DNA from 3 places in the Streptomyces polyrhachis genome. Region 1 is predicted to be linked to each of the others. Evidence: riboswitches for the same ligand, from Rfam matches in the RefSeq annotation. Region 1 holds a riboswitch; each other region holds the start of a gene.
The links. A riboswitch is a leader RNA that binds a small molecule or an ion and turns the genes downstream of it on or off. The one in region 1 is predicted to bind cyclic di-AMP.
Positions count from the first base shown of each region.

Region 2: it holds a riboswitch for cyclic di-AMP, as region 1 does, so the genes downstream of both, ACFQLX_RS23140 (transglycosylase family protein) here and ACFQLX_RS24325 (M23 family metallopeptidase) in region 1, are expected to answer to the same signal.
Region 3: it holds a riboswitch for cyclic di-AMP, as region 1 does, so the genes downstream of both, ACFQLX_RS21565 (transglycosylase family protein) here and ACFQLX_RS24325 (M23 family metallopeptidase) in region 1, are expected to answer to the same signal.

Region 1 covers NZ_JBHSZO010000057.1:6,773-16,600, reverse strand. Annotated here, with positions in the region: gene ACFQLX_RS24335 (cation diffusion facilitator family transporter) at 1-282, shown strand, start outside; gene ACFQLX_RS24330 (MFS transporter) at 425-1,756, shown strand; cyclic di-AMP (ydaO/yuaA leader) riboswitch at 2,040-2,183, shown strand; gene ACFQLX_RS24325 (M23 family metallopeptidase) at 2,195-3,277, shown strand; gene ACFQLX_RS24320 (peptidoglycan-binding protein) at 3,562-5,109, shown strand; gene ACFQLX_RS24315 (ABC transporter ATP-binding protein) at 5,106-5,804, shown strand; gene ACFQLX_RS24310 (ABC transporter permease) at 5,801-7,063, shown strand; gene ACFQLX_RS24305 (hypothetical protein) at 7,073-7,303, opposite strand; gene ACFQLX_RS24300 (hypothetical protein) at 7,314-7,757, opposite strand; gene ACFQLX_RS24295 (PrsW family intramembrane metalloprotease) at 7,984-9,621, opposite strand; gene trmB (tRNA (guanosine(46)-N7)-methyltransferase TrmB) at 9,683-9,828, opposite strand, start outside.
Region 2 covers NZ_JBHSZO010000048.1:6,962-16,789, reverse strand. Annotated here, with positions in the region: gene ACFQLX_RS23155 (LCP family protein) at 1-257, opposite strand, end outside; gene ACFQLX_RS23150 (UDP-glucose dehydrogenase family protein) at 386-1,726, shown strand; gene ACFQLX_RS23145 (dipeptidase) at 2,016-3,203, shown strand; cyclic di-AMP (ydaO/yuaA leader) riboswitch at 3,499-3,691, shown strand; gene ACFQLX_RS23140 (transglycosylase family protein) at 3,697-4,968, shown strand; gene ACFQLX_RS23135 (VOC family protein) at 5,063-5,431, opposite strand; gene purE (5-(carboxyamino)imidazole ribonucleotide mutase) at 5,518-6,021, opposite strand; gene ACFQLX_RS23125 (5-(carboxyamino)imidazole ribonucleotide synthase) at 6,018-7,148, opposite strand; gene ACFQLX_RS23120 (GtrA family protein) at 7,338-7,820, shown strand; gene ACFQLX_RS23115 (ATP-binding protein) at 7,934-9,184, opposite strand; gene ACFQLX_RS23110 (response regulator transcription factor) at 9,194-9,828, opposite strand, start outside.
Region 3 covers NZ_JBHSZO010000040.1:17,063-26,890, forward strand. Annotated here, with positions in the region: gene ACFQLX_RS21530 (ABC transporter permease) at 1-280, shown strand, start outside; gene ACFQLX_RS21535 (class I SAM-dependent methyltransferase) at 558-1,847, opposite strand; gene ACFQLX_RS21540 (NAD(P)/FAD-dependent oxidoreductase) at 1,989-3,362, opposite strand; gene ACFQLX_RS21545 (Ppx/GppA phosphatase family protein) at 3,692-4,612, opposite strand; gene ACFQLX_RS21550 (DUF501 domain-containing protein) at 4,609-5,202, opposite strand; gene ACFQLX_RS21555 (FtsB family cell division protein) at 5,268-5,735, opposite strand; gene eno (phosphopyruvate hydratase) at 5,904-7,184, opposite strand; gene ACFQLX_RS21565 (transglycosylase family protein) at 7,410-8,072, opposite strand; cyclic di-AMP (ydaO/yuaA leader) riboswitch at 8,077-8,214, opposite strand; gene ACFQLX_RS21570 (transglycosylase family protein) at 8,562-9,401, opposite strand; gene ACFQLX_RS21575 (recombinase family protein) at 9,724-9,828, opposite strand, start outside.

The DNA of each region.
Region 1 (9,828 bases):
CTGCTGATCGGGCGTTCGCTGCCCCAGCGCACGCGCCAGGGGATCCGCGAGGTGCTGCTGAGCGAGCCGGAGGTGGACTCCGTACGGGACCTGGTGACGCTGATCCAGGGGCCGCAGGAGGCGCTGGTCGCGGCGAAGGTGGACTTCCACAACATGGTGAGCGCGGGGGACGTGGAGCAGGCGTGCGTACGCATCGAGCGGGGGCTGCGGACGCGGTGGCCGCAGATCAAGCACGTCTACCTCGACCCGGAGCCGAGCCGGCTGCCGCCCCGGAAGGGGTGAGGCGGCGAATTCCCGTTGACGGCGGCCGCCCGGTCCGGCGAGACTGCCCCAAGATATCTTGACGTCAAGATATCTTGGGGTGGCCGGCGGCGGAGGGGCGGACGGGATGCGCGGCACGGGACGGGGACGCGACCGGCGGGGCGTGATCGCACAACTGCGCTATCCACCGGGCGGACGCGATGCGCGGACCATGCTCGTCGCCCAGTTCCTCGACCGCGCCGGCAACGGCGTCTGGTCCGCCTCCCGCGTCCTGTACTTCACCTTCGTCACGGGCCTGGACGCCGGCGAGATCGGCCTGCTGCTGGGCCTCGGCGGCGTCGCGGGCATCGCCGGCTCCCCGCTGGCCGGACGGCTGGCGGCGGCCGTCCCGGTGCGCACCCTGCTCGTCGGCTGCCACCTGCTGCGGATCGCCACGGTGGGGCTGCTGCTCGCCCTCGACTCCTTCGCCGCGCTGCTGCCGGTCGTGGCGCTGACCTGCGCGGCGGACCGGGCGGCGAAGACGCTGGAGATGGTCTTCGCGACCGAGGTGGCGGGGGAGGAGCGCGGCACCTATCAGGCCCTGTTCCGTACGGCGGCCAACGCCGGCTACGCGGTGGGCGCGGGGGCGGCGGCGCTGGGGCTGGCGCTGGAGGCGTACCGCTGGATGATCCTGGCCAACGCGCTGTCCTTCGCGGTGTCGGCGGCGCTGGTGCGGTGCACCCGGCTGCGGAAGGCGGCCCGGCCCCGCGCTGCCGACTCGGGCGCCGGCTCGGGCTCCGGTTCCGGCTCGGGCTCGGGCTCCGGCTCCGGTGACGCGCGCGGCGCGGGGGTGCGCAGCCCGTGGCGCGACCGGGGCTACCTGCGCTTCGTCCTGCTCGACGTGCCCATGCACCTCGACGACAGCGTGCTGATGGTCGGGCTGCCGCTGTGGCTGGTGACCGCGACGGACGCGCCGCACGCGCTGATCCCGGCCTTCCTGGTGGTCAACACGGTCATGGTCGTCCTGCTCCAACTCCCCGTCTCCCGCCGCTTCTACGGCACGCCCGGCGCGGTGCGGGCGCTGGGCCGCTACGGGGCGCTGATCGCCGCCGGCTGCGTACTGCTCGCGCTCTCGGGGCCCTGGACGCCGCTGGGCGCGGGCTGGGACTCGGCGCTGCTGCTGGCCGCGGCGGTCCTGGTCACGCTGGCGGAGCTGATGCGCTCGGTCAGCTCCTGGGAGCTGGCGGTCGCGCTGGCACCGGAGCGGGAGCGGGCGCCGTACCTGGGCGTGGCGGGCATGGCCCAGTCCGTCCAGAAGTCGGCCGGCCCCCCGCTGCTCACCGGCGCGGTCCTGGCGGCGGGCCCGGCGGGCTGGCTGGCGCTGGGCGCGGTCCTGGCGGCCCTGTCGGCACTCCAGTCCCGCACGTGCGCGCGGCGGCTGGGGGCGGTCGGCGGGGGGAGCGCGGTGGTCGCGGGGGCGGCGGCGGACGTCAAGGCGCCGTCGCACTCTCCGTGACCGGGCGCTCTCCCTTCGGAGCACGGGGCGCACGCATGTCCGCGGTGGCCGTAATCAAATCTCAACCCTACTTGCCGGTTTGAGGTGGGTTGGGTCTGAAAAATCCCTGGCCGGCGGCCAATTCTCCTGCTGGAACGACTTGGAATCCCGGGGGTGTCTCTACTAGCGTTCGATAACGCAGCGCGGTCGTCACTGTCGTCGCAAGAGACGGCACCGTGCGCCGATGTCGAATTCCGAGAGCGCAGCACCCGTAGCAGCAGCCGCCTCCGCGGCCGCTGGGACACCAGAGCCACCGCTGTGCCCAAGGGAACCGGGGAACCACCACCTTGGGGTGAATCGGGCCCAACCCCTCACGGGGCCAGGCCCGTAGGAGACCTTCCTGCTCCGAACCCGTCAGCTAACCCGGTAGACGTGAAGGAAGGAAAGGAGCACGCCCACGTGGCGTCACACAGGCCCGGCCCCAGCACGTCGTACGACGGTTATGTCCTCAATGAGGAAGGGTACGACGACGGCCCCTGGCCCCGCGAGGAGTGGACACCCGGTCAGGACGACCCGCGTTCGCGCGGTCGCCGCCGCGCTCCCAAGCAGACCCGGGGCAGCATGGCCCGCAGCGGTGCCGTCCTCGGCGTCGGCGTCTTCGCCGCCGTCGGTGCGAGCAGCATGGCGCAGGCCCAGTCCAAGCCGCCGGTGGCGATCTCCATGCCCGAGCCCGTCGCGGACGTGGCGCACGGCATAGCGGGCAGCCTCCCGGACGCCGACTCCCTGCCCGGCGTGGGCTCGCTCCTCTCGGACGAGGACGGCGCCACCACCACCACGACGACCGCCAGCACCCCGCTCACCCAGGTCGGCCTGGCCGGCGAGGACGGCACGACCGCGGTCGACTCCGGCGAGGCGCTGCGCGCCCGCATCCTGGAGCAGGCCGAGGAGCAGCAGGCCGCCGCGGACGCCGCCGAGCTGGCCGCGCTGAAGCAGGCCGCGGCGGAGAAGGCGGCCGCGGAGGCCGAGAAGGCCAAGGCGGAGGCCGAGGCCGAGAAGCAGCGCCTGGAAGAGGAGGCCCGCCGCAAGGCCGAGGAGGCCGCGAAGGCCAAGGCCGAGGCGGAGCGCCTGGCCAAGCTGGCGGCGAGCTACATCGCCCCGCTCTCCTCCTACTCGATCACCGCCGTCTACGGCCAGGCCGGCGACATGTGGTCCAGCGGCTACCACACGGGCCTGGACTTCGCGGCCTCGACGGGCACGCCGATCAAGAACGTGCACACGGGCACGATCACCAGCGCGGGCTGGGCCGGCAGCGCCTACGGCTACCAGATCATCGTCACCCTCGATGACGGCACCGAGGTCTGGTACAACCACCTCTCGTCGATCCTGAAGTCCTCCGGCAAGGTCACGACGGGCGAGGTGATCGGCCGCGTGGGCGCCACGGGCAACGTCAGCGGCGCGCACCTGCACCTGGAGGTCCACACCAGCGGCGGCGCCGGCGTCGACCCGATGGCCTGGCTGCGCAACCACGGCGCCACGGTCTGACCCCCGCCCCATAGCACCCCGCGCGCCCCCGCCGCCCACCCCGGCGCCTGCGGCGCGCCCCCGAAACGCCGGCGGCCCTGATGGCACACCCCCCGACATCAGGGCCGCTCGGCATGTCCGCGGCCCGGCGCGGTGACCCGGACACGGGGACCGCGTATTTCGGCCACGGTCGCGGAACCGGCGACCTCGGCGGCAAGATCGGTGTAACAAGTAACCTGCCAGCGACGTCAGTTGAAGAGAGTTGACGACTCCTTCCGAGCAGCGCGACAAAGGACGGTTGCCCCGTGCACGAGGACACCGAGACGTTGGCGGAGCGCTCTGCCGCCGACCTGGCGAGCTTGGAGGGGACGGACGGTGTGCTGCCTCGGGGGGCGCTGCCCGCCCAGGTGAGGGCCCCCGAGTCCGCGAAAGCCGAGTCCGCGAAAGCCGGGCCCGCGAAAGCCGGCCCCCCCGCCCTCGCCCGCCGGCGGCGCTGGATCGGCGCCGTCGCCGTCGGTGCCGCGCTTCTCGCCGCCGCCGGGGTCGTCGCCTCCACCCTCGTGAAGTCGCCCTCGCAGGCGGCGGCCGACGCCGGGCCGCCCGAGCGGTCCGTGCTGACCGCGCCCGTGGAGCACCGGGTGCTGACCTCCTCCGTCATCGTGCGCGGGCAGGTCGGCGCCGGGCAGAGCGTGGACGTGGCGCCGCAGGTATCCGGCGGGGAGAGCGCCGCCGCGCCGGTCGTCACCAAGCTGGCCGTCAAGCAGGGCGACACCCTCAGGGCGGGCCAGCTGCTGATGGAGGTCTCCGGCCGCCCGGTGTTCGTCCTGCCGGGGCGGGTGCCGGTCTACCGGGACCTCAAGCCCGGCGCCGAGGGCGACGACGTACGGCAGTTGCAGCAGGCCCTGCGCGGTCTCGGGCACGGCACCGGCGCCGACGCGGCCGGTGTCTTCGGATCAGGAACCAAGAGCGCGCTCAACTCCCTTTACACGGCGATCGGTTACGACCCCCTCCCCGCGCTCGACGACAACGGCGACGGCATCAGGGCCGCCGAGGACGCGGTGACGCAGGGCCGCCGCGCCGTGGAGGAGGCGCAGGAGGCCGCGGACGCGCAGGGCGCCGGTGCCGACGCCGACCGCGCCCTGCGCTACGCCCGCCAGGACCTCGCCAAGGCGCGCCAGGCGCTCACCGAGGCCCAGTCCGCCGCCGGACCCCGACTCCCCGCCGGGGAAGTGGTCTTCCTCCAGGGATTCCCCGCCCGCGTCGACGCCGTGCCCGGCCGGGTCGGCTCCCGCGTCGAGGGGACCGTGATGACGGTCTCCGCCGGGAGGCTCATCGTCCAGGCGTACCTGCAGGAGTACCAGAAGGGCCTGGTCCGCAAGGGCCAGCGGGTACGCATCCTCTCCGAGCTGACCGGCGTGGAGGCCGCCGCGCACGTCGCCTCCGTCGCCACGTCGATGAGCCTGCCCGGTGCGCCGGGCGGCGGTGGCGGGGACGGCCAGGGCGGCGGGCAGGGCGGCGACGCGGCCCAGGCGCCCGGCCAGAGCGGCTACCTGCTGCGCATCGACCCGGACAAGCGCCTCCCCGCCGAACTCGTCGGCCAGGACGTGCGGTTGACGATCGAGGCGGCCCGCACCGACGGCAAGGCCCTCGTCGTCCCGGTCACCGCGCTCACCGCCGGAGCGGACGGCCGTACGACCGTCACCGTGCTGGCAGAAGGCGGCGCGCGGCGGCGCGTGGAGGTACGGACCGGGACGGCCGGCGACGGCTTCGTCGCCGTCGAGCCGGTCGCCGGCGCGAAGCTGGCCGAGGGCGAGAAGGTCATCACCGGCGTGAAGAACGGGGAGGCCAAGTGAGCGTCCCCGTCGTGGAGTTGCGGCAGGTGGGCCTCACCTACCCCGGCCCGCCCCCCGTGGCCGCGCTGCGGCCGTGCGAACTCGCCGTGGAGCGCGGCGACTTCGTCACCGTCGTCGGCCCCTCCGGCTCCGGCAAGTCGACCTTCCTGAACATCGTCGGGCTGCTCGACGCGCCGACCGAGGGCACGTACCTCCTCGACGGCCACGACACCGGCGCCCTGCGCGACGCCGACCGCACCGCGCTGCGCGGCCGGCGGATCGGCTTCGTCTTCCAGTCCTTCCACCTGCTGCCGCACCGCAGCGCGCTGGAGAACGTCACCCTCTCCATGGTCTACAACGGCGTCCCGCGCGCCCAGCGCCTCCCGCGCGCCCGCGAGGCACTCACCCGCGTCGGCCTGGCGCACCGCATGGACTCGCCGCCCACCCGCCTGTCCGGCGGCGAACGCCAGCGCGTCGCCATCGCCCGCGCCCTGGCCCCGCAGCCGGCACTGCTGCTGTGCGACGAGCCGACGGGCAACCTCGACACGGCCAACGCGGCAGCGGTCCTGGGGCTGTTGGACGAGCTGCACGCGGACGGGATGACGATTCTGATGATCACGCACGATCCGGAGGTGGCCGCGCGCGGGGCCCGTACGATCGCGATCCGCGACGGTGTGCTGAGCGAGCAGCGCGTACGGGAAGGCAGCGCGGCGTGAGGCGGCCCGCACTCCGGCGGCCCGCGTTTTTGCGCCGCCGCCGCACCGGCCTGCCCGCCTCCGCCCTCAGCCCCCGCGACCTGCTGGGCGAAGCCTCCGCCGGAATGCTGCAGCGCCCGGCGCGCTCGGCGCTCACCGCGCTGGGGACGGTGCTGGGCGTGGGCACCTTCGTGGCGATCCTCGGCCTGACGGCGACCACCTCCTCGCAGATCGACTCGCGCTTCAACGCGCTGACCGCCACCGAGGTGACCGTCCAGTCGGCCGTCGAGGACGCCGACCAGCTGACCGGGCCGGTCTTCCCGGCCGACGCGGACGCCCGGATGGGCCGGGTCAACGGCGTACGGGCGGCGGGCGTCTACTGGACGGTGCGCAACGAGCTGGCGGCGAGCGTGCGTTCGGCGCCGGTCGCGGGCGGGGTGGAGGGCGAGCGCATCGACGTGGTCGCCGCCTCGCCCGGGGTGCTGCGGGCGGCGGCGGTGACCCTGGTCGAGGGGCGGACGTACGACGAGGGGACCGACCGGCACGCGCGCGTGGCGGTGATCGGCGCGGGGACGGCGGCGCGGCTGGGGATCACGACGCTGGAGACGAACCCGGCGCTGTTCATCGGCGACGTGCCCTTCACGGTCGTGGGGATCGTCGGGGACGTGGAGCGCAAGGCGGACCTGCTGCTGTCGGTGGTGGTGCCGCGTCGCACGGCGGAGGAGGTGTGGGGGCCGGCGGGGGCGGGCGACGCGCAGATGCTGGTCGCCACGGAGCTGGGCGCGGCGCGGCAGGTGGCGGCGGAGACGGCGGTGGCGCTGCGGCCCGACCACCCCGAGTACCTCAAGTCCGTACCCCCGCCGGACCCCAGGAAGCTGCGCGGCAACGTCAGCTCCGACCTCGGCCAGCTCTTCCTGCTGCTCGCCGGGATCTGCCTGGTGATCGGCGCGGTGGGCATCGCCAACACCACGCTGGTCGCCGTCCTGGAGCGGACGGGCGAGATCGGCCTGCGCCGCGCCCTGGGCGCCCGCGCCCGCCACATCACGGCCCAGTTCCTGGCGGAGTCGGGCGCACTGGGCGCGCTGGGCGGCCTGGTCGGCACGAGCCTGGGCACCCTCACGGTGGTCGGCGTGGCGATGGCCCGCGACTGGACCCCGGTCCTGCACCCCGCCACGGTCGCGGCGGCCCCCCTGATCGGCCTCGCCACGGGCCTGGCAGCGGGCCTCTACCCAGCGTGGCGCGCCTCCCGCATCCAGCCGGTGGAGGCACTGCGGAGGTAGAGGTCCGCGTTATCCGGATCGCCGTCCCCGTCGCGTGCGGTACGCGACGGCCACGCAGGCCAGGGCTGCCACCGCGAGTACGAGTCGGCTGTACGCGGCATCCGACCACGTCCCGACCCACGCCGTGGGGAGCAGTGCTAGGGCGAGGGGGACGACGAACGCGGCGCCGGTGACGGCGAGGAGCGCCATCACCACCCAGCGCACCGTCCGTGCCTCGCGTGCTGAACGCCCCCGCCGCATACGACCCACCTCACTCGACGATGTGGTGACACTGGACGGCCCGGACCTTCGATGCCGCCCAGAAGACGGCGCAGGCCTTGCCGTAGTGCCTCAACGTCCGAGTCCCCCGATCGACACGGCCGATGGCGCGCCAGGCGCCACACGAGTGGTGCATCGTCCCCTTGCTGACCCGGTAGGTCTTTCCGCTCGTGGTCGCGTACCGCCAGTCGATGCGCCAGTTGCACCACTTGCCCCCGGCCGTGTCGGCGCCCAGGGTGTCCTGCACGGAGGCTTCCTGGCGGGTGATGGTGCGGCCGTCGCCTTTGATGAAGTGGCCGAGGGTGGTGGAGGGCAGGCAGATGCTGCGTCCGGCAGTCTCGTAGCAGAACTTGTCGACCTTGGCGTAGCCCACTGCGCTGGCCTCGGCCGGACTCGCGAACGCCGTCGCGGTCGCCATCGCCGCGAGCACCGCCACTGCCCCGCGCCCGATTGACCTGCTCCAGCGACGAGTTGATCCGCTCACTCGCATCATGTACCTCCGGTCCGCATGCCCGCGCCGGTCGCGGGTCGATCACGGCGCGGAGATCCCCGGGGCGGGTGGCGATCAAGCCGGCGGTTTCCGGGCTGTCACACGAAGTCACCCGCGGGGGTGGTGCAGAACGGTTCCTGTCACCGATGTGTCACGGGCTGGCCGGCGGAGGTCAGGAGTAGCGGCCGCCGCCCGTGCCCCAGCGTGGGGGTGGGGGGTAGGAGGCGCCTGGGGGGTGCGGGGCCGGGTAGGGGGCCTGTGCCGGGGGGCCGTAGCCGGCCGGTGTCCCCGGTGCCGGGGCATGCATGCCCGGTGCTCCGTACGCTGCCGGAGTCCCGTACACCCCCGGTATCCCGTAACCCCCCGGCACCCCGTACGGAGCCTGCGCTCCGTACCCGCCCGACGGAGCCTGCGCTCCGTACCCGCCCGGAGGGCCGTACCACCCCATCGGCGCGACCGGCGCCACCGGCCCGCGCACCGCCCACGCCGCCTGCGTCAGCGGCAGGCGCGCGACCTCCGCGTGCTGCGCCAGGGTCGAGAGCAGCGCCGCCTCCCGGGTCGTGAAGTCCCCGGCCGCGTCGCCCCGTTCGGCCCGGGAGCGCAGGAGCGCCAGCTCCGTCGCCGCCGTCTCGTACGCCGCGACCGCCGCCCGCCCCGGCTTGCCGTGCGTGCGCAGCACCAGGTCGCGGGCCAGTTTGCGCCCGGCCACCGAGGACAGCGCCGTCGGCTCCGGCGGCGTCAGCCAACCGGCCTGCGCATAGCGCGTCAGCTGCTCCCTGACCGTCCGCAGCACCGCGCCGCGCGCCCACACCGCCAGCCAGATCAGCAGCCCGAACACCGGCACCATGAACAGCCCGTACACCGCCAGGAAGCCCACCCCGCCGAAGACCACAGAGCCGTTCCACATGCCGTGCATGAGCATCGCCGCCAGCAGCCCGGCGAGCGGCAGCAGGATCCGCCGCGCCCGGGTACGGCGCTCACGCGCGGCCAGCGCCGCCAGCCCGAAGCCGAGCCCGGTCATCGCGGTGAAGAGCGGATGCGCGAACGGCGAGAAGATCCCGCGCGCGATGAACGTCACCGCCGTCGTCGAGACGGGGGTGTCGTAGCCGAGGGCGCGGTCCTCGGCGAAGGCCGAGCCGAGATAGAGGATGTTCTCGGTGAAGGCGAAGCCCGTCGCGATGACGCCGGCCATGACGATGCCGTTGAGCAGCCCCGCGAAGTGGCGGCGCTGGAAGAGGAAGATCAGCAGCAGCGCCCCCGCCTTCGCGGTCTCCTCGACCACCGGCGCGACGAGGGAGGCGGCCCATACGTCCACCTCGCGGACGCGCCCCACGGGCAGCCCGGTGGCGATCCACTCCGCGGCGAAGCTGTTGGCCAGCAGCGAGACCAGCGTCGCGGCGCAGGCACCCCAGGCGAAGGCGAAGCCCAGCGTCCGCCAGGGGGTGGGGTCGACGCGGTCGAGCCAGCGGAAGGCCAGGAGCAGCAGCGGGGTCGGCAGCGTCGCCAGCGCGAGGCCGACCAGGAAGCCCTGCGTGCCGGTCTGCTCGTGCACCTGCAGCAGGATGACCAGCCCGCAGACCGCCAGCACGGCGAAGACGAGCGTCAGCCCCAGCGCGCGCCGCTGCCAGATCCGGCGCCGGGGGACCTGCGGCTGCCACTGCGGAGGGGCGACCGGAACCATCCCTTCCGGCACCGTGGCGACCGCCCCCGCGGCGACCGCCTCAGGACCGGTCCCCTCCGCGGTCAGCGGCGGTATCCCCCCGGCGCGGGGCTGCTCCGTGCTCTCGGCTCCGTGCTCCACGTACTCCACCCCACGACCCTAGCCACTGCCTACGACAGAAGGCGATGGTGCGCAGCCCCCGAGACCCGGCTCACACCCGCCGGAAGAGCAGATCGCGCACCGTGTGTCCCTTGCCCAGGCCCTGCCCCTCGAAGCGGGTGCGCGGGCGGAAGTCGGGCCGGGGCGCGAAGCCGGCGTACAGGTTGGCGAAGTGCTCGTCCGCCGTCAGCGTCTCGA
Region 2 (9,828 bases), on a different contig from region 1:
CCGGGGATGCGGTCGACGCGGCCGGTGTAGTGCTCGTAGGCCCACCAGCTGCTGCCGAGGACCAGGGCGAGGCCCAGGCCGAGGAGGGTGAGGGCGGTGAGGAGGACGAGGCGGGTGCGGCGGGTGCGGCGGCGGGCGGGCTTGGTGCTCCCGGGTCCGTCGGGCTCTTCGGACCCGGTGCCGCCGGGCTCGGGGGTGCTGCCGTCGGGGGGCAGGATGCCCCGGTCGGTTTCGTCTGTCCGCTGCCGCTGTCGCACGTCGCGCCTCTTCCCCACCGTCGTGGGCCGGGTCGGCCCGTATGGGAGACACCGCAGGCGGGGGGATGGTTGCGTACGTGGTTATGCTCGGGTGCTCCGAAGCGACCCCCTGCGAAAGGATCCAGCCGATGGCACCCAGGATCACGGTGATCGGTACCGGCTATCTCGGGGCGACGCACGCCGCGGCGATGGCGGAGCTGGGCTTCGAGGTGCTGGGGCTGGACGTGGTCCCGGAGAAGGTGGAGCTGCTCTCCTCGGGCCGGGTGCCGATGTACGAGCCGGGTCTTGAGGAGTTGCTCGCCCGGCATGTGGCGGGGCTGGAGGGTTCGACCGGGCGGCTGCGCTTCACGATGGACTGGGCGGAGGTCGCCGAGTTCGGTGATGTGCACTTCGTCTGCGTCAACACCCCGCAGAAGCACGGGGAGTACGCCTGCGACATGTCCTATGTGGACTCCGCGATGGAGTCCCTGGCCAAGCACCTGGACCGGCCGGCGCTGGTGGTCGGCAAGTCGACGGTGCCGGTGGGCAGCGCGGAGCGGCTGGCGGCGCGGATCGTGGAGCTGGCGCCGGCGGGCGACGGGGTGGAGCTGGCGTGGAACCCGGAGTTCCTGCGCGAGGGCTTCGCGGTCCAGGACACCCTGCGTCCGGACCGGATCGTGGTGGGGGTGCGCGGTGAGCGGGCCGAGGCGCTGCTGCGGGAGGTGTACGCGACGCCGATCGCGGCGGGGACGCCGTTCGTGGTGACGGACTTCCCCACGGCGGAGCTGGTGAAGACCTCCGCGAACTCCTTCCTGGCCACGAAGATCTCCTTCATCAACGCGATGGCGGAGGTCTGCGAGGCGGCGGGCGGTGATGTGGCGAAGCTGGCGGAGGCGCTGGGGCACGACGAGCGCATCGGTGCGAAGTTCCTGCGGGCGGGTGTCGGCTTCGGCGGGGGGTGCCTGCCCAAGGACATCCGGGCGTTCATGGCGCGAGCCGGTGAGCTGGGGGTGAACCAGGCGCTGACGTTCCTGCGCGAGGTGGACTCCATCAACATGCGCCAGCGGGCGCAGGCGGTGGAGCTGGCGCGCGAGGCGTGCGGCGGGGACTTCCTGGGCAAGCGGGTGGCGGTGCTGGGGGCGGCGTTCAAGCCGGACTCCGACGATGTGCGGGACTCGCCGGCGTTGAACGTGGCGGGGCAGATCCATCTGCAGGGCGGGCAGGTCACGGTGTACGACCCGAAGGCGATGGCCAATGCGCGGCGGCTGTTTCCGACGCTGGGGTACGCGGACTCCGCGGTGGAGGCGGTGCGGGGGGCGGATGTGGTGCTGCATCTGACGGAGTGGCGTGAGTTCCGTGAGTTGGATCCTGCGGAGTTGGGGGCGGTTGCCTCTCGGCGGGTTGTTATTGACGGGCGGGGGGCGTTGGATTCTGCGGTGTGGCGCTCGGCGGGATGGGTGTTCCGGGCGATGGGTCGACCGCGGGCCTAGTTTTTCGGGGGTGGCTGGTCACGTCGCGCTGCGGGGGCTTCGCCCCCGGCCCCCGGATCGCTGCTTCGCAGCTCTGGCCTCAAACGCCGGCCGGGCTGTATTGGCGCTGCGCGCCTCGTCCTCAAACGCCGGACGGGCTGGGAGTGGTGCTTTCGCGCCTCGACCTCAGGCGCCGGACAGGCTGGGGGTGGTGCTTTCGCGCCATGGCCTCAAGCGCCGGACAGGCTGAGTTGCGGCTTCGTGCGGGCCCTTGCGGGGGCTGGGGGGTGGGGTCGTTAGGGTCGGGCGTATGAACGAGCTTCTTGCGCATGCCGTGAATCTGCTGGCCGAGTATCCGATCGTGGACGGGCACAACGATCTGCCGTGGGCCTTGCGGGAGCAGGTGGCGTACGACCTGGAGCTGCTGGATATCTCGCAGGACCAGCGGGCGCGGTTGCACACCGATCTGCGGCGGTTGCGGGCCGGTGGGGTGGGGGCGCAGTTCTGGTCGGTGTACGTGCCCTCGTCGCTGGTCGGCGGGGCGGCGCTGACCGCGACGCTGGAGCAGGTCGACGCGGTGCGGCTGCTGGCCGCGCGCTATCCGCGCGAGCTGCGGCTGTCGTTCACGGCGGCCGACATGGAGACGGCGCGTTCCGAGGGGCGGATCGCCTCGCTGATGGGTGCGGAGGGCGGGCACTCCATCGACAACTCCCTCGGTGCGCTGCGGGGGTTGTACGAGCTGGGGGTGCGCTACATGACGCTCACCCACAACGACAGCAACGACTGGGCGGACTCCGCCACCGACGAGCCGCGCCACGACGGGCTGGCCCCGTTCGGCGAGGAGGTCGTGCGGGAGATGAACCGGCTCGGGATGCTCGTCGACCTCTCCCACACCGCCCCGGCGACGATGCGCGACGCGCTGCGGGTGAGCGAGGCGCCGGTGATCTTCTCGCACTCCTCGGCGCGGGCGGTCTGCGACCATCCGCGCAACATCCCCGACGACGTGCTGGAGCGGCTGGCGGTGAACGGGGGCGTGGCGATGGCGACGTTCGTACCGAAGTTCGTCCTGCCCGCGGCCATCGAGTGGACCCTCTCCGCGGACGCGAACATGCGCGCGCACGGGCTGGATCCGCTCGATCTGAGCGAGGAGGGCAAGCGGGTCCAGCTCGCCTTCGAGGCGGCCAATCCGCGCCCGGTGGCGACGGTTTCGGTGGTTGCGGACCATCTTGACCACATGCGCGAGGTTGCCGGAGTCAACCATATTGGTATCGGTGGGGACTACGACGGCACCGCTTTCACTCCGGCCGGGCTGGAGGACGTGGCGGGATATCCGAATCTCATCGCCGAGCTTTTGCGCCGCAACTGGTCTGATTCAGACATTTCCCAGCTGACATGGCGCAATGCCGTGCGCGTGCTGGCGGATGCCGAATCGGTCGCAACGGACATCTCGGGGCGTCGCGGACCTTCTGTCGTCACGCTCGGTTCGGTAGTGGCCTAAGTCACGGATAAATGCGCCCACATTGATCCACTCGGCGGCCGGTTCGCCGCGGCGTCCCCATCTGCCCTTCCCAGGGCCGGGATTGGGGGCATGCGGGCGAACCGGCCGCCCACTGGGCGATCTTGGACGCTTGGTCCGTAGCGTCGCTTAGGTCCGTTTTGAGGTGGCGAAATGATGTTTAGACCTCTGCGGAGAGCTTGTTAAGGGACAACCCTTATGCCTACGGTGCTCGCCATGTTCCGTATGTGACCCGGGAGCATCTCGCAGCCGGTACGCCTAGTTCTGCCGCCGGTTCGCGTGCAAACGACTTATGTCACCAGGCAGAAGCGGGGGACCCACAGGTAAGCCGCCCGTCCGTGCGCCCATGCGCGGAGGGGCTTGGGGTGAAGTCGCGCCTCGAATCGGAATCCATGATTCCGCTTCAGGCCGGCCGGGCGATTCTCCAGCCCGAACCCGACAGCTCACCTCGCAGGCGTCGGAGAGGAGCACCACCATGTCCGCACGCGCACGTCATCGTCGCCTCGGCCGCATAGCGCGTTCCCGTACGACCCTCGTCGTCGCCGCCTCCGGCGCCGGCGTCGCCCTGCCGCTGCTGGCGGGCGCCGGCAGCGCACAGGCCGCCTCCGTCGACACCTGGGACGCCGTCGCCCAGTGCGAGGCCACCGGCAACTGGGCCATCAACACCGGCAACGGCTTCTACGGCGGCCTGCAGTTCGTGCAGAGCACCTGGGACGCCTACGGCGGCGGGGCGTACGCCTCGCGCGCCGACCTCGCCACCAAGGAGCAGCAGATCGCGGTCGCCGAGAAGGTGCTCGCCGACCAGGGCCCCGGCGCCTGGCCGCACTGCTCGCAGGTGGCCGGCCTGACCCAGGGCGGCCCCGCCCCGGAGCTGGGCGGCTCCGACGAGGAGTCCGCCGAGCAGTCGGCCGCGAAGCCCGCCGAACAGCCTGCCGAACAGCAGGAGAGCGCCCCGGCCGCCCCGGCCGAGAAGCCTGCTACGAAGCCCGCTGAGCAGGTCGCCGCCCCGCAGACCACCACCAAGCCGGGCACCTACCACGTGGTCAAGGGCGACACCCTCTGGGACATCGCCCAGCGCCACGAGGTCAAGGGCGGCTGGAAGTCCGTCTACGCGGCCAACAAGGCCGTCATCGGCGGCGACCCGGACCTGATCTTCCCCGGCCAGCGCTACGAGCTGGGCGCGAAGTCCCAGGTCACCTTCGAGGCCCCCAAGACCTCGCAGGCTCCCCGGGCCCAGCAGTCCTCCGCGCGCACCGCCACCACCGAGGCGCCCAAGGCCGCCACGCAGGAGCAGGGCGGCGCCGAGGAGGCTCCTGCCGACTCCACCGGCGCCAGCACCACCAGCGGCTACGTCCGCCCGGTCCCGTCCGGCATCTCCACCCCGTACCACCAGGCGGGCGGCTCCTGGGCCTCCGGCTACCACACCGGTGTGGACTTCTCCGCCGCCAGCGGCACCTCCGTGCACGCCATAGCGGCCGGCACCGTGGTCTCCGCGGGCTGGTCCGGCTCGTACGGCAACGAGGTCGTCCTCAAGCACGCCGACGGCCGCTACAGCCAGTACGCCCACCTCTCCTCGCTGTCGGTCTCGGCCGGTCAGACGGTCGGCGCGGGCACCCAGCTGGGCCTGTCGGGCTCCACGGGCAACTCCACGGGCCCGCACCTGCACTTCGAGGTGCGCACCACCCCGAACTACGGCTCGGACATAGACCCGCTCGCGTACCTGCGCGCGCACGGCGTCAACGTCTGATCCGCGCCCCACGCGCACGGCAGTGCACGGCAGTGCACAGCAATAGACGGCAGAGCCCCCCGGTTCCGGCGGACCGGGGGGCTCTGCCGTGCGCTCAGCAGGCGCAGAGGCAGAACGGGTGGCCGGCCGGGTCCGCGTAGACCCGCCAGCCGCGCTCGCCGTCGCCGGCGTCCAGCAGCGTCGCGCCCAGGGCGAGGACCCGCTCCTGCGCCGAGTCCAGCTCCGCGCGCGGCACTTCGAGGTCGAGGTGGAGCTGCTGGGCGCCGGTGGTGCCGGGCCACTGCGGCGCCACGTGCCCGGGCACGTGCTGGAAGGCGAGGCGGGCGCCGCCCTCCAGGGTGAGCTCGATCCAGTCCTCGTGGACCTGCTTGACCGTGCCGCCGAGGACCTGGGCGTAGAACTCCGCGAGCGCGCGGGGGTCGCGGCAGTCGAGGGCGGTCGGGCCGAGTACGGCGATGGGCATGGGGGCTCCTCCGTGCGGGTGGCGGGTACGGGTAACGAACCCCGCCACCGCATCATTCCCCCAACGGGGCGCGCCCGCGCGGAGGTTCAGCCCTCAAGCTTCGCCCGCAGCCGGCGGCCCTTCTCCGTCGCCTGCGCGTTCAGGTCCTCCTGGAACGCCTCCATGCGCGCGCGCACCTCCGGCTCGTACGCGCCGATGATCCGCGCGGCGAGCAGGCCCGCGTTGCGCGCGCCGCCGACCGAGACCGTGGCGACGGGGACGCCGGCCGGCATCTGCACGATGGACAGCAGGGAGTCCATGCCGTCGAGGTACTTCAGCGGGACCGGCACCCCGATCACCGGCAGCGGGGTCACCGAGGCGAGCATGCCGGGCAGGTGCGCCGCGCCGCCCGCGCCGGCGACGATCGCCTTCAGGCCGCGGCCCGCGGCGGCCTCCCCGTACGCGATCATCTCGCGGGGCATCCGGTGCGCGGACAGGACGTCGACCTCGTAGGGGATCTCGAACTCGTCCAGCGCGACCGCCGCGGCCTCCATCACCGGCCAGTCGGAGTCGGAGCCCATCACGATGCCGACCTGGGGCTGCGTGCTCATTCGGTGATCGTCCCTCGCAGGTAGCCGGCCGCGTGCCGGGCGCGGTCGCGGACGTCCGCGAGCTCGTCGCCGTAGGTGTTGACGTGGCCGACCTTGCGGCCGGGCTTCACGTCCTTGCCGTACATGTGGATCTTCAGGCCGGGGTCGCGGGCCATGCAGTGCAGGTACGCCTGGTACATGTCGGGGTAGTCGCCGCCCAGGACGTTCGCCATGACCGTCCACCTCGCGCGCGGGCGCGGGTCGCCCAGCGGGAGGTCGAGGACCGCGCGGACGTGGTTGGCGAACTGGGAGGTGACGGCGCCGTCCTGGGTCCAGTGGCCGGAGTTGTGCGGGCGCATGGCCAGCTCGTTGACGAGGATCGCGGGCTCGCCGTCCGCGCCGGCGACCTCGAACAGCTCCACCGCGAGATGGCCCACCACGTCCAGCTCGCGGGCCACCCGCAGCGCCAACTCCTGGGCACGCAGGGCCAGTTCGGGCGCCAGGTCGGGGGCGGGGGCGATGACCGTGTCGCAGACCCCGGCCACCTGGACGGACTCCACCACCGGGTAGGCGACCGCCTGGCCGCTGGGCGAGCGCACCACGTTGGCGGCCAGCTCGCGCCGGAAGTCGACCTTCTCCTCCGCCAGTACGGGCACGCCGGCGCGGAAGGGCTCGGCGGCGTCGGCCTCGGAGCGGACGAACCAGACGCCCTTGCCGTCGTAGCCGCCGCGCACCGTCTTGAGGATGACGGGGTAGCCGTCGCCCTCCTGCGCGAAGCGCGTCACGTCGGCGGGGTCGGCGACCAGCCGGTGGCGCGGGCAGGGGACGCCCAATTCAGTGAGGCGGGCGCGCATGACGCCCTTGTCCTGGGCGTGCGCCAGCGCCTCGGGCCCGGGGCGCACGGCGACGCCCTCCGCCCGCAGCGCGCGCAGGTGCTCCAGGGGGACGTGCTCGTGGTCGAAGGTGATCACGTCGCAGCCGCGGGCGAACTCGCGCAGGGTGTCCAGGTCTCGGTGGTCGCCCACCACCACCTCGCCCGCGACGAGGGCGGCGGAGTCCCTGGGGGTGTCGCTGAGCAGCTTGAACCTGACGCCGAGCGGGATGCCGGCCTCGTGCGTCATACGGGCGAGCTGGCCACCGCCGACCATGCCGACTACGGGGAATGTCACGTGGTCAAGGGTACGTCAAGGGAAATCGCCGAAGCCGGTGACACTTTCCACACCCCGGCCCGTGTCCGGGCCCGGCGGTTAGCATGAGGGACGAATGCGACCGGCGAGGCGATTCGTCCCGGGGCGGCGAACCCGTACCGGAACGGACCGCGACACACAGGGGAACTCATGAGGGCACAACCCGCCATATCGGCACGGCTGGGTGCCCTCGCCCGCGAGCTGGTGAAGTTCGCCGTCGTCGGCGGGGCCGGCGTCGCGGTCAACTTCGCCGTCTTCAACCTGCTGCACCTGGGCTTCGACGTACGCGTCGGCCGGGCGAACGTGGCCGCGATCAGCGTGGCGGTCTTCTTCAACTACCTGGGCTTCCGCCACTTCACCTACCGCGATCGCGAGCGGCTGGCGCGGCGGCGGGAGTTGGGGCTCTTCCTGCTCTTCTCGCTGGTCGGCCTGGTGATCGAGACGGGTCTGGTCTACGCGACGACGTACGTCTTCCACTGGGACAGCGCGGTGGAGGTGAACGTCTTCAAGGTGGTGGGGATCGGGGTGGCGTCGGTCTTCCGCTTCCTCTCCTATCGGATGTGGGTGTTCCGGGTGGCGCCTCCGCAGGCGCGGGCAGCGGGGGACAGAGAGGCCGAGCACGCAGGGATCTGAGGGGGACGGGTCGTTTTCCGGTCGTCCCCGGCCCTGCACTTTCCCTTCCGGGCCGCGTCAGTTCGTCCCGGTGCGCCTCGGCTGGTGCTGGTCGGCTCGCGGCCCGGACCGGGCTAGTGCTGGTCCGCTTCTCTTCCCAGGAACAGCGCGAACACCGGCGGCTTCTGCTGGACCAGTTCCAGGCGGCCGCCGTCCGCCTCCGCCAGGTCGCGGGCCACCGCCAGGCCCAGGCCCGTGGAGTTGCGGCCGCTCACCGTGCGTTCGAAGACGCGTGAGCCCAGGTCGGGGGAGACGCCCGGGCCCTCGTCGGTCACCTCGACCACCACCTGCGTGCCCGTGACGCGGGTACGGATCGCGACCCGGCCCTCCCCGTGCATCAGGGAGTTCTCGATCAGCGTGGCCAGCACCTGCGCCACCGCGCCCGGCGTCGCGACCGCGCGCAGGCCGCGTTTTCCCGAGCGTACGATCGCGCGGCCGGCCTGGCGGCAGGCGGGGCGCCACTCCTCGATCTGCTGCTTGACGACCTCGTCCACGTCCATCCCCACCGCCAGTCCGGTGCGCGGGTCGCGGGAGTTGGTGAGCAGCCGCTGCACCACGTCCGTCAGCCGCTCGACCTGGGTGAGGGCGATGGCGGCCTCCTCCCGCAGCGTCTCCGGCTCCCCGGTCGCGGCGGTCGCCGCGATCTCCTCCAGCCGCATGGAGAGCGCCGTCAGCGGGGTGCGCAGCTGGTGGGAGGCGTCGGCGGCGAGGCGGCGCTCGGCGGTGAGCATCTTGGAGATCCGCTCGGCGCTGACGTCCAGCACGTCGGCCACCCGGTCCAGCTCCGCGACGCCGTAGCGGCGGTGCTTGCCGCGGTGGTCGCCGGAGCCCAGGCGCTCGGCGGTCTCGGCGAGGTCGGTGAGGGGGGCGGTGAGCCGGTTGGCCTGGCGGACGGCGAGGAGGACGGCGGCGGCGACGGCGAGCAGGGCGACGCCGGCGATGACGGCGAGGTTGCGGCCGATCTCGGAGTTCACGCCGGCGCGCGACTGGTAGACGGTGGCACTCGCCCCCGCGTCGTTCTCCACGGTGGCGGTGATCCGGCCGCCGCCGGGCAGCGCGCCCAGCCGTACGGGCGCGCTGCCGGGTCCGGTACGGACCACCGCGGCGCCCTCGTCCAGCTGCCCGGCCAGCGAGGCGGCGGTGACGGGGACCCCGGCGGCGAGCTTGGTCTCGGCCGCCGACAGGAGGCGCACCGCCTCGGCGTGCACCCGGTCGTGGGCGGCGTTCTCGATGGTGCGCGACTCCACAGCGACGAGCGAGACGCCGAAGACGGCGATGACGACGAGCACCACGGCGAGCGTGGAGTTGATCAGGCGGCGGCGCATCCCCGGCGGTCAGCTCTTTTCGAAGCGGAAGCCCACACCGCGCACGGTGGCGATGTAGCGCGGGTTGGCCGCGTCGTCGCCGAGCTTCTTGCGCAGCCAGGAGATGTGCATGTCGAGGGTCTTGGTGGAGGACCACCAGGTGGTGTCCCAGACCTCGCGCATCAGCTGGTCGCGGGTGACGACCCGGCCGGCGTCGCGCACCAGCACCCGCAGCAGGTCGAACTCCTTGGCGGTGAGCTGCAGCTCCTCCTCGCCGATCCAGGCCCGGTGCGACTCGGTGTCGATACGCACCCCGTGCACCCCCGAGACGGCCGGCGTCTGGGGCTCGCCCACACCCCGGCGCAGCAGGGCCCGTACCCGCGCGAGCAGCTCGGCGAGGCGGAAGGGCTTGGTGACGTAGTCGTCGGCGCCCGCGTCCAGGCCCACCACCGTGTCGACCTCGTCGGCGCGGGCGGTGAGGACGAGGACGGGGAAGCCGTGGCCGTCGGCGCGCAGCCGGCGGCAGACCTCCAGGCCGTCCATCCCGGGCAGGCCCAGGTCCAGCACGAGCAGGTCGATGCCGCCGCGCAGCCCCGCCTCCAGCGCGGCGGGGCCGTCCTCCCGTACGTCCACGTCGTAGCCCTCACGGCGCAGGGCGCGGGCGA
Region 3 (9,828 bases), on a different contig from region 1:
GATCGGCCTGGACCGGCGCGGGGTCAAGCGCATGGTGCGGCTGGAGTCGCTGACCATCTCCCTGTTCGGCGGGGTGCTCGGCATCGGCCTGGGCGTCTTCCTGGGCTGGGCGGCCGGCGAGCTGATCGCGACCGGCCTGTCGACGTACTCCCTGGTCCTGCCCTGGGACCGGCTGGGCGTCTTCCTCGCCCTGGCCGCCCTGGTCGGCGTCATCGCGGCGCTGTGGCCGGCCCGGCGCGCGGCGCGGCTGAACGTACTGGCGTCGATCAAGAGCGAGTAGCGGCGCCACTCGCCGGCGCGGGCCGGGCTCTCCACGGGGGGAGCCCGGCCCGCGCCGTCGCGGCTCCGGGCCGTCGCGGCTCCGGGCCGTCCCCGGTCCTCAGAGGCTGTTGCCGAACCCCCGTCGTCCGCGCGAAGCGCGGGCGCAGCGGCGGTCGGTGCGTGCTCTCGGCGTGCGCCGTCGCAGGTCATGTGGCGGAGCCACCTGTCCTGCGACGGGGTGCGGCGAGAGTGCGTGCCGGGCGTCGGGGCGCAGACGGGGGTTCGGCAACAGCCTCTCACTCCCGCCAGGTCCTCGGCCGCAGCTCCAGGCCGGAGTCGCCCGCGGGGGAGGTGCGTACGCACAGCACCTGGTTCACGCCGATGCGGTTGCGTTCGAAGGAGAGCGCCGAGGCCGCCATGTACAGCCGCCAGACCCGCGCCCGCCCCAGGGAGGTCGCGGCCACCGCCGGCTGCCAGCCGGCCTCCAGGTTGGCCACCCAGGCCCGCAGGGTCAGCGCGTAGTGCTCACGCAGCACCTCCACGTCGCGCGCCTCCAAGCCCGCCCGCTCCAGGGCGCCCAGCGTCTCGCCCAGCGGGGCCAGTTCGCCGTCGGGGAAGACGTAGGCGTCGATGAACTCGTCGACGTGGTAGGCGGTTTCGGCCCGCCCCGTGGCGCGGGGGCGCCGGGAGATCTGGTGGTTGAGCAGCCGTCCGCCGGGCCGCAGCAGCCCGTGCAGCCGCCGCGCGTAGCGGCCGTAGGCGGCGGCGCCGACGTGCTCGGCCATCCCGATCGAGGCGACGGCGTCGTACGGGCCGTCGCCGACCGTCCGGTAGTCCTGCACCCTGATCTCCACCCGCCCGCCGAGCCCGGCCTGCGCGACGCGCTCGCGGGCGTACGCCGCCTGCTCGGCGGAGAGCGTGATGCCCACCACCCGCGCCCCGTACTCCCGCGCGGCGTGCAGGGCCAGCGAGCCCCAGCCGCAGCCGACGTCCAGCAGCCGCTGCCCGGGGCGCAGGCCGAGCTTGCGGCAGACGAGGTCGAGCTTGTCGTGCTGGGCCTGCTCCAGGGTGGCGCCCGGCGAGAAGTAGGCGCAGGAGTAGACCATGGTCGGCCCCAGGACCAGGGCGTAGAAGTCGTTGCCGACGTCGTAGTGGTGGCTGACCGCCGTCCGGTCGCGGCTGAGGGTGTGCAGCGGCCCCCGCCGGCGGCGGACCTCCTCGCGGGGCGGGCGCGGCGGCGGCCAGGGTCCGGCCAGCGCGAGGAGCGAGCGGGCGGCGGCGCGCTGACCGGCGGTGGGCAGGCGGCGGGGGGTGTCGGCCCGCTCCCAGAGCGCCCCGGCCAGCAGCTCCAGCGCCTCGTACAGATCGCCCTCGACGTCGAGCTCCCCGGCCACCCAGGCGCGGGCGAGGCCCAGTTCGCCGGGGCGCCACAGGAAGCGGCGCAGGGCGCGCGGGTGGCGCACGACCAGGGCGGGGGTGCCGTCGGGCCCGCGGACGCTGCCGTCCCAGGCCCTGATCCGCAGCGGCGGGGGCGCCCCGGTGAGCTGCTCGGTGATCTCGGACAGCCGCAGCGCGGCATCGGCCATGGCGCACCTCCGATACGCGGTCCGGCGGACGGTCTCCCCATACCTAACACGTCGGGCGGGTCCGTACAGTCCCCGTACACACCGAAGGGCGCCCTCCCCGCGTACGGGAGGAGCGCCCTTCGGAATGCGGACCGCGCGGCGTCAGGAGGCCTTCGCGGGCTCCTTGACCTCGGCCGGCTTGGCGACCGGTGTCGGCGGCTTGGCGGCCTGGTAGAACTCGTCGCGCGGGGACTCCATCGCGCCCAGCGAGACGACCTCGCGCTTGAGGAACATCGCCAGCGTCCAGTCGGCCAGCACCCGGATCTTCCGGTTGAAGGTCGGGACGGCCATGCCGTGGTAGCCGCGGTGCATGTACCAGGCCAGCCGGCCCTTGAGCTTCAGCTTGAACGGGCCGAGGTTGATCATGGCCACGCCCTTGTGCAGACCCAGACCGGCGACCGCGCCCTTGTTCGTGTGCTTGTACTCCTGCTGCGGGAAGCCGCGCATCCCGGAGATCACGTTGTCGCCGAGGACCTTGGCCTGGCGCAGCGCGTGCTGGGCGTTGGGCGGGCACCAGGCGCCCTCACCGACGGCGAGGTCGGGCACCTGGGCGTTGTCGCCGGCGGCCCAGACCCCGTCCATGCCCTTGACCTGCAGGGTCGGCAGCGTGTCCACGTGGCCGCGCGGGCCCAGCGGCAGGCCGTACTCGCGCAGGACCGGGTTGGGCTTGACGCCGGCGGTCCACACCAGGGTGTTGGTGTCGGCCTCCAGACCGTTCTTCAGCACCACACGGCCGTCGACGCAGGACTCCAGGGAGGTGCCGAGGTAGACCTCGATACCGCGCTGCTGGAGGTGGCGCAGGCCCCACTTGCCCAGCTCCGGGCCGACCTCGGGGAGGATCTTGTCGGCGGCGTCGACGAGGATGAAGCGCATGTCGTCGCGGCTGATGGAGGGGTAGTACTTGCACGCGTCGCGCGCCAGGTCCTCCACCTCGCCTATGGTCTCCGCGCCGGCGAAGCCGCCGCCGACGAAGACGAAGGTCAGCGCCTTGCGCCGCAGCTCGGCGTCGTTGGTCGACTCGGCCTTGTCCAGCTGCTCCAGCACGTGGTTGCGCAGGCCGATGGCCTCCTCCACGCCCTTCATGCCGATGCCGGTCTCGGCGAGGCCGGGGATCGGGAAGGTGCGGGAGACCGCGCCCAGCGCGACGACCAGGTAGTCGAAGGGCAGCTCGTAGGACTCGCCGACCAGCGGCCGGACGGTCGCCACCTTGCGCTCCTGGTCGATGTGGACGACCCGGCCGGTGAGCACCTCGGCGCCGGGCAGCACCCGGCGCAGCGGCACCACGACGTGGCGGGGGGAGATGCTGCCGGCGGCAGCCTCGGGGAGGAAGGGCTGGTACGTCATGTACGAGCGGGGGTCGACGACCGTCACGGTCGCCTCGGCGTAGCGCATCTTCTTGAGGATGCGACGAGCCGCGTACAGGCCGACGTATCCGCCGCCTACGACGAGGATCCTGGGACGCTCCGTGGTGCTCATGCAATCGAGTATCCAGCACCCCGCGGGGGGTCGCTCGTGAGGGGGTTCACAAGCTTTCCCGGGGGTGGTGCTACACTGCGCGGCCGCACTTTCCGGACCGCGCCACGGTACCGGGGCTACCGGCGGACACATCCCTCCCACCTGCGGTTTCGTACGGCACGGGGGGCGATGTCACGGCCGTATGAAGGGTGGATCGCACCCTTGTGACGGCCAGGGCTCAGCTGGGCGGGCGCATGGGGGCCAACCGGTCCGAAATCCATGTGAAAATCTTCACGAAGTTCGTCGCGGCGGCCCCGCGAGAGGGCGTTGCGGAGTCTTCGGACGCATCCTCAGACGCAGCTGAGGGCGATGCCGTCCAGGATGTCGTGCTCGCTGGCGACCACCTCCCGGGCGCCGGTGCGCTCCATGACCGCCAGCAGGATGAGGGCGCCCGCCGCGATCACGTCGACGCGGCCCGGGTGCATGACCGGGATCGCCGCGCGCTCCTCCTGGCTCGCGGTGGTCAGGCGGCGGGTCAGCTCGCGCACGCGCGCCAGCGGGACGCGGCTGTGGTGGACGGCGGCGGGGTCGTAGGCCGGGAGGTCCAGCGCGATCGCCGCCAGCGTGGTCACCGAGCCGGCCAGGCCCACCAGGGTCGCGGCCCCGTCCAGCGGTACGGACCGCGCCGCCTCGTCCAGCGCCGCCGCGATGTCGGCGCGGGCCGCGTCGAGCTGGGCGGCGGTGGGCGGGTCGGAGAAGTGGTGGCGCTCGGTGAGGCGCACGCAGCCGATGTCGAGCGAGCGCGCGGCGTCCACGTGTGCGCCGCCGAGGACGAACTCCGTGGAGCCGCCGCCGATGTCGACCACCAGGTACGGCGCCTCGAACCGCCCGCTCAGCTCCCGCGTCGCGCCGGTGAAGGAGAACTCCGCCTCCTGCCCGCCGGTGATCACCTCCGGCTCCACGCCCAGGATGTCCACCACGCCGCGCACGAAGTCCGCGCGGTTGTCCGCGTCGCGGGAGGCGGAGGTGGCGGCGAACCGGACGCGCTCGGCGCCGAGTCCGGCGATGACGCCGGCGTACTCGCGGCAGGCGGCGAAGGTGCGCTCCAGCGCCTCGGGGGCGAGGCGGCCGGTGCGGTCGACGCCCTGGCCCAGGCGCACGATGGCCATCCGGCGGTCGAGGTCCGTCAGCCTCCCGGTCGCGGGGTCGGCGTCCGCGACGAGCAGGCGGATGGAGTTCGTACCGCAGTCGATCGCGGCGACGCGGGTCACGCGGCGGGCTCCGGGCTCTCCGGTCCGGCGGCGCTCTCGGGTCCGGCGGCGCTCTCCGGCTCCGCGCCGCAGGCGTCCTGCGGGCTCACGCAGGGGCCCTTGCGCCACCACTCGGGGAGCATCGCGATGGCCTCGTCGCCCAGCGGGTTCACCCCGGGGCCGGCGGCGAGGGAGTGGGCGACCAGCACGTGCAGGCACTTCACCCGGTCCGGCATCCCGCCGGCGCTGGGGAAGCCCCGCAGCACCTCCAGCTCGTCGCGGCGCGCGAGGTAGTCCTCGTGGGCCCGGCGGTAGGCGGCGGCCAGCTCCGCGTCCTCGGCGAGGCGGGCGGACATCTCCTTCATCACGCCGTTCGCCTCCAGCGTGCCGATGGCGGAGGCGGCGCGCGGGCAGGTCAGGTAGTAGAGCGTGGGGAAGGGCGTCCCGTCGGGCAGGCGCGGGGCGGTCTCCACCACGTCGGGGTTGCCGCAGGGGCAGCGGTGGGCGACGGCCCGCGTACCGCGCGGGGTACGGCCGAGCTGGGCACGTACGGCGGCGAGGTCCGCGTCCGTGGGAAGGGTGTGCGGGGTGGCGGGCGGCGGTGTTTCCATGGGTCCGATCTTCTCAGAGCCGACACACCCCCCGCCTCCGGCCGCCCAGAGCCTGCCGGGCGTCGCTACCGGTCCGCTGTGTCCACGCCGTCGAGGAGGTTGTCGTACCAGGGGCGGTCCGCCGCCCCGTCACCGTCGCGGTCGCGTTCCGCGTCCGCCGAGCCGTCCCGGACCGTGTACGAGGTCTCGCCGGGGGTGACGTAGTGGAGGCGCTCGCGGGCCTGGCGGCGGAGGTACTCCTCGTCCTGCCAGCGGGCCTTCTCGTCGCGCAGGCGCTCCACCCGGGCCGCCGAGCGCTCCTTCTCCGTGCGCTGGTCGGCGATCTCCGCGCGCTGGGACACGTACTGCCGCATCGGGTACGCCAGCGCGACGATCAGCGCGCACAGGACCAGTGCGAGGAGGGCCGCCCGGCCGGTGAGCCTGCTGCGCCGCACGGGGCGGGCGCGGTAGACGCGCTCGGACGCCCGCACGACGGCCTGCTCGCCGAGCAGCCGCAGCCGGGTGGTGGTGGAGAACCGATCCTTGGGTGGCATCGCCCCTACCGTAATGCGCCGCACACCTGCCCGAGGCGCACGGCGCAGATTCGTGCGCCGGCAAGACGGCAAAGCGCGCCGGGCGCCCGGGAGATGGGGCGCGTACGGGCCCCCGTACGCCGACGGCCGCCCCCGGCGAAGGGGCGGCCGTCGGACGTACCGCAGTGGCTACCGGCCGAAGCGCGGGAAGGCGCCGCGGCCCGCGTAGACGGCGGCGTCGTCGAGGATCTCCTCGATGCGCAGCAGCTGGTTGTACTTCGCGACGCGCTCGGAGCGGGCCGGGGCGCCGGTCTTGATCTGGCCGCAGTTGGTGGCGACGGCCAGGTCGGCGATGGTGACGTCCTCGGTCTCGCCGGAGCGGTGGGACATCATGCACTTGAAGCCGTTGCGCTGGGCCAGCTCGACCGCGTCGAGGGTCTCCGACAGCGAGCCGATCTGGTTGACCTTCACCAGCAGCGCGTTGCCCGCGCCCTCCGCGATGCCGCGGCCCAGGCGCTCGGGGTTGGTGACGAACAGGTCGTCGCCGACGAGCTGGACCTTGTCGCCGAGGCGCTCGGTGATGGCCTTCCAGCCCTCCCAGTCCTCCTCGTTCAGCGGGTCCTCGATGGAGACCATCGGGTACGAGTCGACCAGGTCGGCGTAGTAGTCGATCATCTCCGCGGCGGTGCGCTCCTTGCCCTCGAAGACGTACGTGCCGTCCTTGTGGAACTCGGAGGCGGCGACGTCCAGGGCCAGCGCGATGTCCTGGCCGGGGACGTAGCCGGCCTTCTCGATGGCCTCGACGATGAGGTCGAGCGCCTCGCGGTTGGAGGCGAGGTCGGGCGCGAAGCCGCCCTCGTCGCCCAGGCCGGTGGACAGGCCGCGCTCCTTCAGGACCCCCTTGAGGGTGTGGTAGACCTCCGCGCCCCAGCGCACGGCCTCGGAGAAGGTCTCCGCGCCGATCGGGGCGATCATGAACTCCTGGATGTCGACGTTGGAGTCCGCGTGGCTGCCGCCGTTGAGGATGTTCATCATCGGCACGGGCAGCACGTGCGCGTTGGGGCCGCCCAGGTAGCGGAAGAGCGGCAGGTCGGAGGCCTCGGAGGCGGCGTGCGCCACGGCGAGGGAGACGCCGAGGATGGCGTTGGCGCCGAGCGAGGACTTGTCCTCGGTGGCGTCCAGGTCGAACATCGCCTGGTCGATCAGCCGCTGCTCGGTGGCGTCGTAGCCCACCAGCTCCGGGCCGATCTGCTCGATGACGGCGAGGACGGCCTTCTCCACGCCCTTGCCGCCGTAGCGCGACATGTCGCCGTCGCGCAGTTCGATGGCCTCGAAGGCGCCGGTGGAGGCGCCGGAGGGGACGGCGGCACGGCCGGTGCTGCCGTCGTCGAGGCCGACCTCGACCTCGACCGTGGGGTTGCCTCGGGAGTCCAGGATCTCGCGGGCTACGACGACGTCGATCGACGGCACGGTTTCTCCTTCGAAAGGATGGCCGGCGGCGCGGGTGCGGTGCCGGCACAGGACTGGTGCGGGACCGAGCCTAACGGGTTGCCGGTCGATCAACCGTGGAGGGAGCGGTGTGCGGGCCGCACGGCGCGGGTGCGCGCTCGTGGGTCGCGAAGGATGTGCGCCCGCGGACCGCGGGGCGGCCGGGAGTCCCCTCCCGGCCGCCCCGTACGGGCTGCTGCGGATCCGTCAGGTGATCTTCAGCCGCTGGCCGGGGCGGATGAGGTTCGGATTGCCGCCCACCGTCTCGGAGTTGGCGGCGTAGACCTCCGCCCAGCCGCCGTCCACGCCGTGCTTGCGGGCGACGGTGTGCAGGGTGTCGCCGGGGCGCACGACGTACATCGCCCGGTAGACCGTGCGCGAGCCGCGCTTGGCGTCCGCCTGGGCCGATCCGTTCGAAGACCCCTTCGAGGGTGCCGCGGTCGCCGGGGGTGCCTGGCGGACACGGGCCCGCTCGGCGGCCGTCTCGGGCGCCGCGGAGCCGCGGCTGAGTCCGGCGCGCGGGCCGCAGTTGGGCCAGGCGCCGGGGCCCTGCATCCGCAGCAGCCGCTCGGCGACGGCGATCTGCTCGTGCTTGGAGGCCAGGTCGGCACGCGAGGCGTAGCGGTGGCCGCCGGCGGCGGCCCAGCTGGACCGGGAGAACTGCACCCCGCCGAAGTAGCCGTTGCCGGTGTTGATCGCCCAGTTGCCGCCCGACTCGCACCGGGCGACCTTCTCCCAGGTGTCGATCGGGGCGGCCGCGGCCGGGGCGGCGCCCACGAGGGGGAGGGCCACTGCCGCCCCGAGGAGCAGCGCGATCCGCTGGGTCGCGCTGGTCGTGCTGTCCGCGGCAGGAAGATCCGAATGCTGCATGACATTCACTTCTCACCGACGCCTACGAGGTGAGCTGTCGGGTTCGGGACTGGTGAGTGCCCGGCCGCGTGTGCTCCCACACGGCTTCACCCCAAGCCGGTCGGGTCCGCCGACGGCGGACCGCTCCCGGCACTTACCTGGGTCCCCCGTTCCTGTCCGCGGTGCGCTTGCGCAGGTGTCCGGTGAACGCCGACAGGATTCGGCGAGGCGATCACCGGTGCCCGCCGTTGGCGAGCGAGGCGACGGTAAGCACACAAACATCCCGTGTTCAAAGATTTCGGACGATACGTCAGCTCGCGTCGCCGGGTCGCCGATCGGGGCCCCGGGGACGCGGTCCGGCCGCCGTGGGCACGCAAAGCGCAGGTGGACACCGGGCCGGGCGAAGGTGCGGCCGTACGACGGGAAGCGGGCCGCCGGTAAACCCGGCGGCCCGCTTTTCGTTCGTACGCCCCACAGTGCCCGGTGCGGGCTAGCGCTCGCGGCCGGTGCTCACCACTGGCCCAGCAGACCGGACTGACCAGCGGGGATGGACTCCGCCGTGGCGCTCTGCGCCTCGTCGATCAGCTGGCCGAGGGTGTCGGCGGGGGTGGGCAGGACGCTGTCCGCGCGGTTCTTGACGCGCTTTTCACCCGATCGGCCCGGGGCCTGTGCGGCCGGGGCGCCGGGGTCGGCGGGCGCGGCGGTCGGCAGCTCGCCGGCCAGGGGGTCGATCAGGGGGTCGATCAGCGGGTCGAGGACGTCCGCGGGGGTGGGCAGCGTGGGGGCGCCGATCGTCCCGTCGAACTCGACGGGCGCGTTGTCCGGCGTACCGCGGTGCCTGCCCTTGCCGCTGCCGTTGCCCTGCTCGCCGCGGCCCTCGGCGGACTCCGGACCGCGGTGCCTGCCGCCGCCGTCGGTGAACGCCTCGTCGCCGCTCCCGGGCTCCGCCGTGTGCTCGCGGGCCCTGGTGTCCTGGCGGGCGTAGTCGGGGTAGTCCCGGCCCGGGTCGATCTCCGGGTTCCCGGCGTCCTGGCGCAGTCCGCCGAGGTCGGCGCAGCGCGGGAAGGCGTCGGGGCCCTCCGCGTTGAGGATCTGCTCGCCGACGGCGATCTGCTGGCCGCGGCTGGCGTAGTCGGGGCGGTCGGCGTAGTCGCGGCCGCCGTGCTCGTCCCACTGCTCGCGGGTCAGCTGCAGGCCGCCGTAGTAGCCGTTGCCGGTGTTGGCGCTCCAGAGGGCGTCGCTCTCGCACTGGGCGACCTTGTCCCAGGTCTTGCCGTCGGCCGCGAAGGCGGCGCTGCCGGCGGCGGCCAGCAGCGGCAGGGCGACGGCGCTGGTGACGCCGGCGGTCACGACGAAGGCGGGCGCCTGTCGGGGGCGACGGTGACGACCGTTCCCGGTGAGCATGCGTATGCCTTTCGTTCAACCGTACGTTTCGAGAGTTGGCGGTGAACATAGCCGTGTTGCGTGCCGGATCACAAGTCGATGGCCCCCGGATAACGCGTACATCACGGAATGTCCCCCGTCCCGCCACAAGGGGTTGACGCGGCCGCCCCCTTTACAGGCGGCCGAGCGGTGTGAACTCCACCGGCAGGGTGCGCAGTCCGCGCATGATGAGGCCGCCGCACACCCTGCCGCCCGCCCAACTCCAGTCCCGTGGCGGCGAAGCGCCCTATCAGGGTGCGATACCGCCCCTGAATCGGCCGGTCACGAACAGCTGCGGGAGAGTCGGTCGCCTATACGCGGGCACGCCCCGCTCCTTGGCGTTGAGCACCTCCAT